Regions from separate parts of the Enterobacter sp. SA187 genome, predicted to be linked through region 2. Evidence: predicted binding sites of a transcription regulator. Region 2 holds the regulator's gene; each other region holds the start of a gene.
The links. Region 2 encodes PurR, which represses purine synthesis genes. Its sites were predicted from a motif close to CANGCAAACGTTTGCNTG; they were not measured.
Positions count from the first base shown of each region.

Region 1 (4,153 bases), 1.2 Mb from region 2:
GCTCTACAAAGCCATCGACGGCGCGCTGGAGCACTCCGCCCCGGCGGGGGATGACCTCTGGCGGGAAACCATTGTCACCCGTAGCCCGCTGATGCTGCGTCTGCTGGAGCAGGCGCGCATGGTGGCACAGTCGGACGTCAGCCTGCTGATTAACGGCCAGAGCGGCACCGGCAAAGAGATCCTCGCCCAGGCGATCCACAACGCCAGCCCGCGCAGTAAAAACGCCTTTATCGCCATCAACTGCGGCGCCTTGCCGGAACAGCTGCTGGAATCCGAACTTTTTGGTCATGCCCGTGGCGCCTTTACCGGGGCGGTCAGCAGCCGTGAAGGGCTGTTTCAGGCGGCGGAAGGCGGCACGCTGTTCCTCGACGAAATCGGCGATATGCCCATTCCGTTACAGGTGAAATTGCTGCGCGTGTTGCAGGAGCGCAAAGTGCGCCCGCTCGGCAGCAACCGCGATATCGACATCAACGTGCGCATTATCTCCGCCACCCACCGCGATCTGCCGAAAGCGATGGAGCGCGGCGAGTTCCGCGAAGATCTCTTTTATCGTCTGAACGTGGTGAACCTGAAAATCCCGGCGCTGGCGGAGCGTGCCGAAGATATCCCGCTGCTGGCGAATCACCTTCTGCGCCAGTCAGCGGATCGCCATAAACCCTTCGTGCGCGCCTTTTCCACCGACGCCATGAAGCGGCTGATGACCGCCAGCTGGCCCGGCAACGTGCGCCAGCTGGTGAACGTTATCGAGCAGTGCGTGGCGCTCACCTCCTCGCCGGTGATCAGCGACGCGCTGGTGGAGCAGGCGCTGGAAGGGGAGAACACTGCGCTACCGACCTTTGCCGAAGCCAGAAACCAGTTTGAGCTGAACTATCTGCGCAAACTGCTGCAAATCACCAAAGGTAACGTGACTCACGCCGCGCGCATGGCCGGGCGCAACCGCACCGAATTTTATAAATTGTTATCGCGCCATGAACTTGATGCGAACGATTTTAAAGAGTGATCCGCAAAGCGCAGTGAATATGGTAGTGTGAGCAACCGATAACGTAGCCGCCTGCAGGCAAAAATTCAGGGAACCACCATGAAAAAGATTGATGCGATTATTAAACCTTTCAAACTGGATGATGTGCGCGAAGCGCTGGCCGAAGTGGGCATTACCGGGATGACCGTGACCGAAGTGAAAGGCTTTGGCCGCCAGAAAGGGCATACCGAACTGTACCGCGGCGCTGAGTACATGGTGGACTTTCTGCCGAAAGTAAAAATTGAAATTGTCGTCACCGACGATATTGTTGATACCTGCGTGGATACCATTATCCGCACGGCGCAAACCGGCAAAATTGGCGACGGTAAAATCTTTGTCTTCGACGTCGCCCGCGTGGTGCGTATCCGTACCGGTGAAGAAGACGACGCGGCTATCTAACATTCTTGCCGGGTGGCGCTGCGCTTACCCGGCCTGCAAAACTCTTCGCAGGCCCGTGCAGGCGAAGCGCCGCCGGGCGATTACAGCACCTTATGAGGCCCGAAACATTCGTAGTAAATGTTGTCTTTATTCACGCCCGACTCCACCAGCTGCCGCGCGGCAAACTGCATAAACACCACAGGTCCGCACAGATAGAACTGCATCGCCGGGTCGGAATACAACCCTTCAGTCTGACTCAAATCCATCAGGCCTTCGCTGTTATAACCCGCTCCCGCGCGATCCGTATCGGTCGGCAGTCGATACCAGGTGTGCGAACTAAAGTGTGCAAGCTGCGCGCCAAGCTGCGCCACTTCATCGGCAAAAGCATGCACATCGCCATTCTCCGCCGCATGGAACCAGTTCACCTGCGCGGCGTGCTGACGGCTGACCAGGGTATCGAGCATCGCCAGCATCGGCGTCTGGCCGACGCCCGCGGAAATCAGCGTCACCGGTGTTTCCGGCGTCACCTGTAAGAAGAAATCTCCCGCCGGTACCGCCAGATGCACGATGTCACCCACAGTCGCGTCATTATGCAGCCAGTTCGACACCTGACCGCCCGGCTCGCGCTTCACAGCGATACGATAGCTTTTCCCGTCAGGTTTGCGGGTAAGGGAATACTGACGAATTTCCTGATGCGGAAAACCTTCCGGCTTCAGCCATACGCCGAGATACTGCCCCGGCTGATAATCCGCCACCGGCTGACCATCCACCGGCGCAAATTCAAAACTGGTGATAAGCGCACTCTGCGGATTTTTTGCGGTGATGCGAAACGCTCGTGTGCCTTCCCAGCCGCCGGTTTTGCTGGCGTGCTCCTGATACAGCTCGCTTTCACGATTTACAAACACGCCTGCCAGTACGCCATAGGCTTTGCCCCACGCATCCAGCACTTCCTGACCCGGACTGAACATCTCATCCAGTGTCGCCAGCAGATGCTCGCCGACAATGTTGTACTGTTCCGGTTTGATCTGAAAACTGGTGTGCTTCTGGGCGATCTTCTCCACCGCCGGCAGCAGCGCGGGCAGATTTTCAATATTGCTGGCATAGGCGGCAATGGCATTGAACAGCGCTTCACGCTGATCGCCATTGCGCTGATTGCTCATATTGAAGATCTCTTTCAGCTCCGGATTGTGTTTAAACATCCGGTCATAGAAATGGGCGGTAAGTTTCGGGCCGGTTTCGACGAGCAGGGGAATGGTGGATTTCACGGTGGCGATGGTTTGAGCGTCTAGCATGGCAGCTTCCTTTTTAGCAGAACTATAAGTTGTATTTTATATGCATCTTATAGAAATAACCCTGCGCTTGTAAATGACTTAGTGCATTTTAGTTATGATGGCTCACAGTCATGAAAAATTTACATCACAAAGCTGAAAAGAAATCCGGTTCCGCCGGGTTACGGCTTTTCCATCAAACCCTTGTACGGCGGGCAGCCAATCGTTTGCGTAAAATCCTTTGTCAAGACCTGTTATCACGATATGAATCAGTTATACTGGTCGCCGTTGCCCAAAAGGGCCCCCCTTCAGAGCTGTAATTACCGTTAGCTGAGTCAGGAGATGCGGATGTTAAAACGTGAAATGAACATTGCCGATTATGATGCCGAACTGTGGCAGGCTATGGAGCAGGAAAAAGTACGTCAGGAAGAACACATTGAACTGATCGCCTCCGAAAACTACACCAGCCCGCGCGTGATGCAGGCTCAGGGCTCTCAGCTGACCAACAAATATGCGGAAGGTTATCCGGGTAAACGTTACTACGGCGGTTGTGAATACGTGGATATCGTTGAGCAACTGGCGATCGACCGCGCGAAAGAACTGTTCGGCGCTGACTACGCTAACGTCCAGCCGCACTCCGGCTCGCAGGCTAACTTCGCGGTGTACACCACGCTGCTGCAACCGGGCGATACCGTGCTCGGCATGAACCTGGCGCACGGCGGCCACCTGACTCACGGCTCCCCGGTTAACTTCTCTGGCAAGCTCTACAATATCGTGCCTTACGGCATTGATGAGACCGGTCATATTGATTACGCAGACCTCGAAAAACAGGCGCAGACCCACAAGCCGAAAATGATCATCGGCGGCTTCTCCGCGTACTCCGGCGTGGTTGACTGGGCGAAAATGCGTGAAATCGCCGACAGCATCGGCGCTTACCTGTTTGTCGACATGGCGCACGTGGCCGGTCTGGTTGCCGCGGGCGTTTACCCGAACCCGGTGCCGCATGCGCACGTGGTGACCACTACGACCCATAAAACGCTGGCTGGCCCGCGCGGTGGTCTGATCCTCGCGAAAGGCGGCAGCGAAGAGCTGTACAAAAAACTGAACTCTGCGGTCTTCCCTGGCGCGCAGGGCGGCCCGCTGATGCACGTGATCGCCGGTAAAGCCGTAGCGCTGAAAGAAGCGCTGGAGCCGGAATTCAAAACCTACCAGCAGCAGGTGGCGAAAAACGCGAAAGCGATGGTGCAGGTATTCCTCGATCGCGGCTACAACGTGGTGTCCGGCGGTACCGATAACCACCTGTTCCTGCTGGATCTGGTGGACAAAAACCTGACCGGTAAAGAAGCTGACGCCGCGCTGGGTCGCGCTAACATCACGGTGAACAAAAACAGCGTGCCGAACGATCCGAAAAGCCCGTTCGTGACCTCCGGTATCCGTATCGGCAGCCCGGCCATCACCCGTCGCGGCTTCAAAGAAGCGGAAGCCCAGG
Region 1 covers NZ_CP019113.1:4,314,151-4,318,303, reverse strand. The annotation lists gene glrR (two-component system response regulator GlrR) at 1-1,000, shown strand, start outside; gene glnB (nitrogen regulatory protein P-II) at 1,079-1,417, shown strand; gene hmpA (NO-inducible flavohemoprotein) at 1,498-2,688, opposite strand; gene glyA (serine hydroxymethyltransferase) at 3,013-4,153, shown strand, end outside.
Region 1: a site for PurR is predicted at 2,881-2,898, ahead of glyA (serine hydroxymethyltransferase). Genes of this name have one in related genera too.

Region 2 (4,153 bases):
AATAGTAAATTCTTAGCAACCTAATCACTGATTTGTAACATAGTTGCACGGTGAACTATGCAGAGGCGGTTTCAGCATTCGCGTCTGTTACACCATGACGCTGCATCCGGTAACCGGCAGCGGCCAGTAACACGGTGATCAGCATTACGCTGGTGGTGGTCAACAGCGGCGTGCCGATAAGCGCGGACACTACCAGACTGGCAAGGAAACAGAGCCCCAGTTGCAGGGTATTTTGCAACGCCGCCGCGCGTCCGGTCGCCTGCGGGAACGGGCGCAGCGCCTGGGCCACCACAATGGGATAGATGGCGCCGTTCGCCATTGCCATCACGCAGAAGGGCACCAGCAGCGCCGTGAGAGATTGACCCGCCACCAGCCCGGCTATCCAGGTACCCGCCACGCTCAGACCGTAGAACACCAGCAGCCACGGCAGTAACTTTTTACCCTGCCACTTTTGCAGCGCCGCGCGGCATCCATAGCCGCCGATCAGAAAGGCGATGGTTTGCGGTACATAGCTCAGGCCAATGGCCGCCGGGCCGTAGCCCATTTCGCTGAGGATAAAGGGCGAGCCGGTCAGCCAGGCGAAGAAGCTGGCGGAGCAGGCGGCGTAGATCAGCACGTTACCGCGGTAATCCCGGGAACGGAGCAGGGTGGCAAAGGTCAGCGGCACGTCGCTGCTGGTGGTTTTTTTTACCACCGGCTTCAGGCGCAGCGCGGGCAGCATCAGCACCAGCGTAATGACAAACAGCGTCATAAAAATCATTTGCCAGGAAAAATGCGCGAGGATCCAGCTGCCCAGCAGCGGCGCAAGGGCCGGAGAGAGACCCACCAGCGGCATAATGGTGGCGAAGATACGATTAGTGCGGTGCGCCGGATAGTGATCCGTCACCAGCGCCTGCCAGGTGACGGCGGCAGCGCAGACGCCGATCGCCTGGATAAAACGCAGCACCAGCAGCCAGGTGGCGTCGCGCACCCACAGCATGCCCAGACAGCCGACGGCAAAGAGCGCCAGACCGCTTAACAGCACCGGGCGGCGACCATAAGTATCGGACAGCGGACCCCACGCCAGTTGCGCAACCGCAAATCCGGCTAAAAACAGACTCAGGCTGGCGCTGACGGCAGCCGCCGGGGTTTGTAGATCATTCTGAATAACGGCGAAGGCGGGTAAATACATATCTGTAGCCAGAAAGCCCAGTACGCTTAACCCCGCCAGCCAGACTAAAAATCCTTTTCCAGGTTTCATGTCACGTTCTCTTGTTTTGGCAGGTGAGCAGAGCGGCAGAGTGTAGGGAGTGCAATGACGGTTGTGAAACGCTAATATTTGCACATTGCATTCAAAAAATTTGCAGGCAGAACATGTGGTCAGAATATTCACTGGAAGTGGTTGATGCGGTGGCACGAACCGGCAGCTTCAGCGCCGCGGCGCAGGAACTCCACCGGGTCCCATCGGCGGTTAGCTATACGGTGCGGCAACTGGAAGAGTGGCTGGCGGTGCCGCTGTTTGAGCGCCGTCACCGTGACGTGGTGCTTACCCCGGCCGGGCGCTGGTTTTTAAAGGAAGGGCGATCTGTTATCAAAAAAATGCAGATCACCCGTCAGCAGTGTCAGCAGATCGCCAACGGCTGGCGGGGGCAGTTATCCATCGCGGTGGACAATATCGTTAAGCCCGAACGTAGCAGGCAAATGATCGTCGATTTCTACCGCCACTTTCAGGATGTGGAGCTGATCGTCTTTCAGGAAGTATTCAACGGCGTGTGGGACGCGCTGGCGGATGGCCGCGTGGAACTGGCGATTGGGGCGACCCAGGCGGTGCCGGTGGGCGGGCGCTACGCCTTCCGGGATATGGGGAAATTGAGCTGGAAGTGCGTGGTATCCCGTGAACACCCGCTGGCGGCGATGGACGGGCCGCTGAGCGATGACACCTTGCGCAACTGGCCGTCGCTGGTGCGCGAAGACACCTCCCGCTCGCTGCCGAAGCGTATCACCTGGCTGCTGGATAACCAGCGGCGCATCGTCGCGCCCGACTGGGAATCCTCGGCGGCCTGTCTGTCGGCGGGATTGTGTATCGGCATGGTACCGGCGCATTTTGCCAGGCCCTGGCTTGATCGCGGAGAGTGGGTGGCGCTGCCGCTTGAAAACCCCTTCCCGGACGCCGCCTGTTGCCTGACGTGGCAGCAAAAGGACAATTCGCCCGCCTTAAGCTGGCTGCTCGATTATTTAGGAGACAGCGAGACGCTGAATAAAGAGTGGTTGCGGGAGCCAGAGTGACTGGCTCCCGGCAGGCTTAACGGCGGTAGTCGCGGAACGGGCCGTCGGCGACCGAGCGGCGTTCGATGAGACGCGGGTGCACCTCAATGGACTGCGACTCTTCACGCTTGCTGACGATCCTGTCCATCAGCATATTGAAGGCCGTTTCGCCCAGCGAATCTTTCGGCTGGTGAATGGTGGTCAGCGCCGGAGTGAAGAAACGCGCGTTGCGCACGTTGTCATAACCAATCAGCGACACGTCCTGCGGCACGCGCAGACCCATTTCATCAGCCCCGCAGAGCGCGCCCATCGCCATCACGTCGCCGCCGCAGAAGACTGCGGTCGGACGATGCGGCTGGGAGAGGATCTGCTGCATGGCGCGGTAGCCGGATTCCGGCTCAAAGTCGCCCTGCACGATCCAGTTTTCCGGCACCTTAATCAGCGCTTCTTCCATCGCTTTCATAAAGCCCGCCAGACGGCCCGCGCCGGTGTTACGCTCAAGCGGGCCCGGAATGACGCCGATTTCACGGTGGCCACGTTCGATCAGATAACGGCCCGCCATATAGCCGCCTTCAAAAGCGTTATCGATCACCGAATCGGTAAAGTCCGCTTTCGCTTCGCCCCAGTCCATCACCACCATCGGGATATGACGGTACTCTTCAAGCATGCGCAACAGCGGGTCCGGGTATTCAGAACACATCACCATCAGGCCGTCGACGCGCTTTTGCGCCATCATCGACAGATAAGCGCGCTGCTTTTCCAGGTTGTTCCAGGCGTTGCCGAGGATCAGGGTATAGCCCTTCTGGAAGCAGTTTTTCTCAACAGCTTCAATGATTTCGGCGAAGTAGGGCGCTTCGCTGCTGGTCGCCAGCAAGCCAATCGACTTGGTATGGTTAACCTTCAGACTGCGCGCCACCGCGCTTGGGGAATAATGCAGCTCTTTGATGGCTGCCCACACCGCGTTGCGCGTTTCTTCCGCAACAAAACGGGTTTTGTTAATAACATGTGATACGGTTGTAGTGGAAACGTTTGCGCGTTTCGCTACATCTTTAATTGTTGCCATTAGATCTCACTCCAGACCATATCTTAAACTCCTGATACTTCTACAGGTAAACGTTTGCCTTAAAAAACCCTTCGCACAACATTTTCAGGTTGCGATACGCCGGGAAAACAACACAGGACGTCAGGAGGGGTCAGTGGCCGGTACACGAATAAATTTAGCGTGGAATTCTGGCTGATCTTGATGAAAAGGGGAAGTCTAAAAATGGTTATCAATCTAAAACAGAGAAGATTTTTGCGTTTAACTGTGCAAAAATGAGCAATCTCACTTTTTGTGGGGGTTAACAAAGGAGAAAAAATGATGGATAGCAATCTGAAGTATTCGCTGTTTACTACCGTAATCGTGCTCAGCCTGATCGTTGCTGGCGCAATGACTGCCGCTTTTAATTGATCCAGAGCAGGGAGAGCGCTCTCCCTCTCTTTTTCATTCCCGCCGATTGTTATCAAATTTGCAATAATCTTTTGTCACTTCATTAACTTCTGTTTTTTTGTGATTAATGTCATGCTTTTGACTTCACCGCGGGGCGCTCTGTACGCCATCGCATTACTGGAGTCATGTAATAATGAAGATAAATTTTCCCCTGCTGTCACTGGCAATCGGGGCTTTTGGGATAGGTACAACTGAATTTTCACCCATGGGATTGCTGCCGGTAATCGCCCGTGGCGTTGACGTCTCGATCCCTGCCGCCGGCATGCTGATCAGCGCCTATGCGATCGGCGTGATGGTGGGCGCCCCCCTGATGACGCTGCTGCTGTCGCATCGCGCCCGTCGTAACGCGCTGATCTTCCTGATGGCGATTTTCACCCTCGGTAATGTACTGTCGGCCATTGCGCCGGATTACACCACGCT
Region 2 covers NZ_CP019113.1:3,082,554-3,086,706, forward strand. The annotation lists gene punC (purine nucleoside transporter PunC) at 56-1,240, opposite strand; gene punR (DNA-binding transcriptional activator PunR) at 1,354-2,265, shown strand; gene purR (HTH-type transcriptional repressor PurR) at 2,282-3,307, opposite strand; gene cydH (cytochrome bd-I oxidase subunit CydH) at 3,602-3,694, shown strand; gene BMF08_RS14760 (MFS transporter) at 3,867-4,153, shown strand, end outside.

Region 3 (4,153 bases), 1.7 Mb from region 2:
GCTTTCAGTTCGGCGATCAGCGCGCTGTAGTCATGCACTTCGCCGGTGGTGCCCACCTGCTGTAACAGCACGCCGAACACATCCTGATGATCGAGCACTTTGTCAGCATCATCGACGATCACGTCAAAACCAAAGGTTTCAGCACGGGTACGTACCACGTCCAGCGTCTGCGGGTGTACGTCTGCCGCCACGAAGAAACGGTTGGCGTTTTTCAGTTTGCTGACGCGCTTTGCCATTGCCATGGCTTCCGCGCCTGCGGTGGCTTCATCGAGCAGCGAGGCGGAGGCAATGTCCAGTCCGGTCAGATCCAGGGTCACCTGCTGGAAGTTAAGCAGCGCTTCCAGACGGCCCTGGGAAACTTCCGGCTGATACGGGGTATAAGCGGTATACCAGCCCGGATTTTCCAGCATGTTGCGCAGGATCACCGGCGGCAGCTGCACGGCGGTGTAACCCATGCCGATATAAGACTTAAAGCGTTTATTGCGGGCGGCGATGGCTTTTAACTCTGCCAGCGCGGCAAATTCGGTTGCGGCGTCACCCACCTGCGGCGGGGTATCCAGCTGAATATCTTTCGGCACAATCTGGCCGATCAGCGCGTTAAGGGACTCTGCGCCCACGGCGTTCAGCATTTCCTGCTGCTGCGTGGCATCCGGTCCGATGTGGCGTTCAATGAATGCGCCGCTATTTTCAAGCTGGCTTAGCGTCTGTGTCATGGGCGAGGGTTCCTGAAACGGTCTGGCTGATTTGCCCGGTGGCGCTGGCGCTCACCGGGCCTGCAAAGTAATGAAATATTTACTCGTCTTCTAACAGCGCTTCATACGCGCTGGCGTCCAGCAGAGCGGCAACTTCGCTTTCATCGCTGGCTTTGATTTTGAAGATCCAGCCGCCGCTGTACGGCTCGCTGTTGACCAGCTCCGGCGTGTCGCTCAGCGCGTCGTTGACGGCCAGGATCTCGCCGCTGACCGGCGCATAAATATCGGAAGCGGCTTTTACGGATTCGGCAACGGCACAGTCGTCGCCCGCGCTGACGGTCGCGCCCACTTCAGGCAGATCGACAAACACCATATCACCCAGCAGCTCCTGCGCGTGCTCGGTAATGCCAACGGTGTAGCTGCCGTCCGCTTCTTTGCGCAGCCATTCATGTTCTTTACTGTATTTCAGTTCAGCCGGTACATTGCTCATAAAGGTTTCTCCACAATAAAATGCGTTACGCGACAGGTTTACCCATGCGCACAAAAACAGGTTTGGTAACGGTAACCGGCATTTCGCGGTTACGGATCTGTACGATGGCGGTTTCGCCAATGCCTGCCGGTACGCGGGCCAGCGCAATGCTGTAGCCCAGCGTCGGTGAGAAGGTACCGCTGGTGATAACGCCTTCCTGCTGATTGCCGTCGTGGTCAGTGAAACGCACCGGCAGTTCGTTACGCAGCACGCCTTTTTCGGTCATCACCAGGCCGACCAGCTGTTCGGTGCCATTTTCACGCTGCGCTTCCAGCGCGTCGCGGCCAATAAAGTCGCGGTCAGCGGGTTCCCAGGCGATGGTCCAGCCCATATTGGCGGCCAGCGGAGAGACGCCTTCATCCATTTCCTGACCGTAAAGATTCATGCCCGCTTCCAGACGCAGCGTATCGCGCGCGCCCAGGCCGCAGGGTTTCACGCCCGCTTCCACCAGCGCATGCCAGAATTCGGCGGCCTTTTCATTCGGCATGGCGATTTCATAGCCCGCTTCGCCGGTGTAGCCAGTGGTGGCAATAAAGAGTCCGCCTGTTTCCACGCCAAAGAATGGCTTCATGCCGCTGACGGCTTCACGTTGTTCATCGCTGAACAGCGTGGCGGCTTTGGCTTTGGCGTTCGGGCCCTGCACGGCGATCAGCGATAGATCGTCGCGCACGCTGATGTCGATGGCGTAAGGCGCGGCGTGTTCGGTGATCCAGGCGAGATCTTTTTCGCGGGTGGCGGAGTTGACCACCAGGCGGAAGAAGTCTTCGCTGAAGAAGTAGACGATCAGGTCGTCAATCACGCCGCCGGAGGCGTTAAGCATGCCGCTGTAGAGCGCCTTGCCGGGGGTGGTGAGTCTGGCTACGTCGTTGGCCAGCAGGTAACGCAGGAAGTCGCGGGTACGGGTGCCTTTCAGATCGACGATGGTCATGTGGGACACATCGAACATGCCTGCATCGCGGCGTACCGCGTGATGCTCGTCAAGCTGGGAGCCGTAATGCAGCGGCATCATCCAGCCGTGGAAATCCACCATGCGCGCGCCACATAGCGTGTGTTGTTCAAACAAAGGAGTCTGCTGAGCCATCTTTTCCTCATTGAATAAGCGGGGCTGTTAAGGATTTCCCGGGTCATAAAAACCGCCACGACCCCCGGCGTCAGCCTCCTTTCAGGTTGCCGACGCAAACGTTACCTTTCGCCTGAACTTATCACTGAAAAGCGCCCTAAACCATAAGTAAAAATGCGCCATCACATTAGCTTATGACCTGAAAACCCGCAGAGCCGCACAGCGTAAAAAACTTAATAACGAGTAATTAACATTCTCTTTATAGGGAGAATTGAACTTCCCGACCCTGTAAAGTGACATTTTTCACCAAAAATCATGAGAATTTCCCGACGCTGAAAATTCATGACATGAGAAAAAGTAATCTGAAAAAGCGGGTGAAATTAGATTATTTCAAATGAGGTGACGCTGCCCTTCCCGGAACCGGGAAGGGAAAGTGTGACGCGGATCTTAGTTCAGGCGGAAGGCTAAAAAATGATTATTTCAGCCAGTCGGGAAGGTCGTTGAGACCCATCGCCTGACGGATAAGTTGCGGCTTCACGCCAGGGAGGGTGTCGGCCAGCTTGAGACCAATATCACGCAGCAATTTTTTCGCCGGGTTGTTACCGGCAAACAGCCCACGGAAGCCCTGCATCCCGGCGAGCATCACCGCCGCGCTGTGCTTGCGGCTGCGCTCGTAACGGCGCAGATAGAGATGCTGCCCGATGTCTTTGCCCTCGCGATGCAGACGACGCAGCTCGTTAACCAGCACTGCCGCATCCATAAAGCCCAGGTTGACGCCCTGCCCGGCCAGCGGATGAATGGTGTGCGCCGCGTCGCCAACCAGCGCCAGACGGTGGCCGGCAAACTGACGGGCGTAGCGTCCGGTAAGGGGATAAACCTGACGCTCGCTCTCCACCTGACACAGGCCAAGGGCATTGTCGAAGGCCACGCACAGCGCCTGATTGAAGTCTTCAGTGCTGGCCTGCTGCATTTTTTCCGCCTCACGCGGTGGCAACGACCAGACAATAGAGCACAGATGCGGATCCGCCAGCGGCAGGAATGCCAGAATGCCGTCGCCGTAAAACACCTGACGCGCGGTGGCGTTGTGCGGCTCGGTGGTACGGATGGTCGCCACCAGCGCGTGATGGCCGTAATCCCAGTAAGTGAGCGGAATATCGGCTTTGCTACGCAGCCAGGAGTTAGCGCCGTCAGCGCCCACCACCAGCCGCGCCGTCAGCATGCTGCCGTCCTGCATGGTAAGGAAGGCGTCGTTTTCGCCCCAGGCGACCTGTTGCAGCGTGGCCGGGGTAATCAACGTGATGTCGCTGCTCTGCTGCGCTTTTTGCCACAGCGCCTGATGTACCACGGCGTTTTCGACGATGTGTCCCAGATGGCTGTAGCCCATGCTTTCGTCGTCAAAGGCGATGCGGCCAAAGCTGTCTTTGTCCCACACTTCCATGCCGTGATAGCAGCTGACGCGGTGCGCCAGAATGTCAGACCAGACGCCCAGATGCGTCAGCAGTTTTTCACTGGCGGCGTTGATGGCGGATACGCGCAGTTCAGGCGGCGCATCCGGGGCCAGCGGCACCGGCGCATTCTGTTCCAGCACCGCCACGCGTAGCCCGCTGCCCTGTAATCCACAGGCCACAGCCAGCCCGACCATGCCCCCGCCAACAATTGCTACATCTACACTTTGCACAATTCACTCCAGCAGCCTGGCTTAGCAGGCGTAATTGTTGCAGCCAGTTTGAACACGGACAGCGCGGAAAAACCGGAGCGTACTTGCAGTACGTGAGGATTTTGAGCACTGCCCAGGTTCAAAATGGCAAATAAAATAGCCTGGTAAGACAGGCCTAGCGCGCGACCCAGCCCAGCGTCCTCTGCGCCAGCACA
Region 3 covers NZ_CP019113.1:319,857-324,009, forward strand. The annotation lists gene gcvP (aminomethyl-transferring glycine dehydrogenase) at 1-713, opposite strand, end outside; gene gcvH (glycine cleavage system protein GcvH) at 793-1,182, opposite strand; gene gcvT (glycine cleavage system aminomethyltransferase GcvT) at 1,208-2,302, opposite strand; gene ubiI (FAD-dependent 2-octaprenylphenol hydroxylase) at 2,757-3,959, opposite strand; gene ubiH (2-octaprenyl-6-methoxyphenyl hydroxylase) at 4,114-4,153, opposite strand, start outside.
Region 3: a site for PurR is predicted at 2,394-2,411, ahead of gcvT (glycine cleavage system aminomethyltransferase GcvT). Genes of this name have one in related genera too.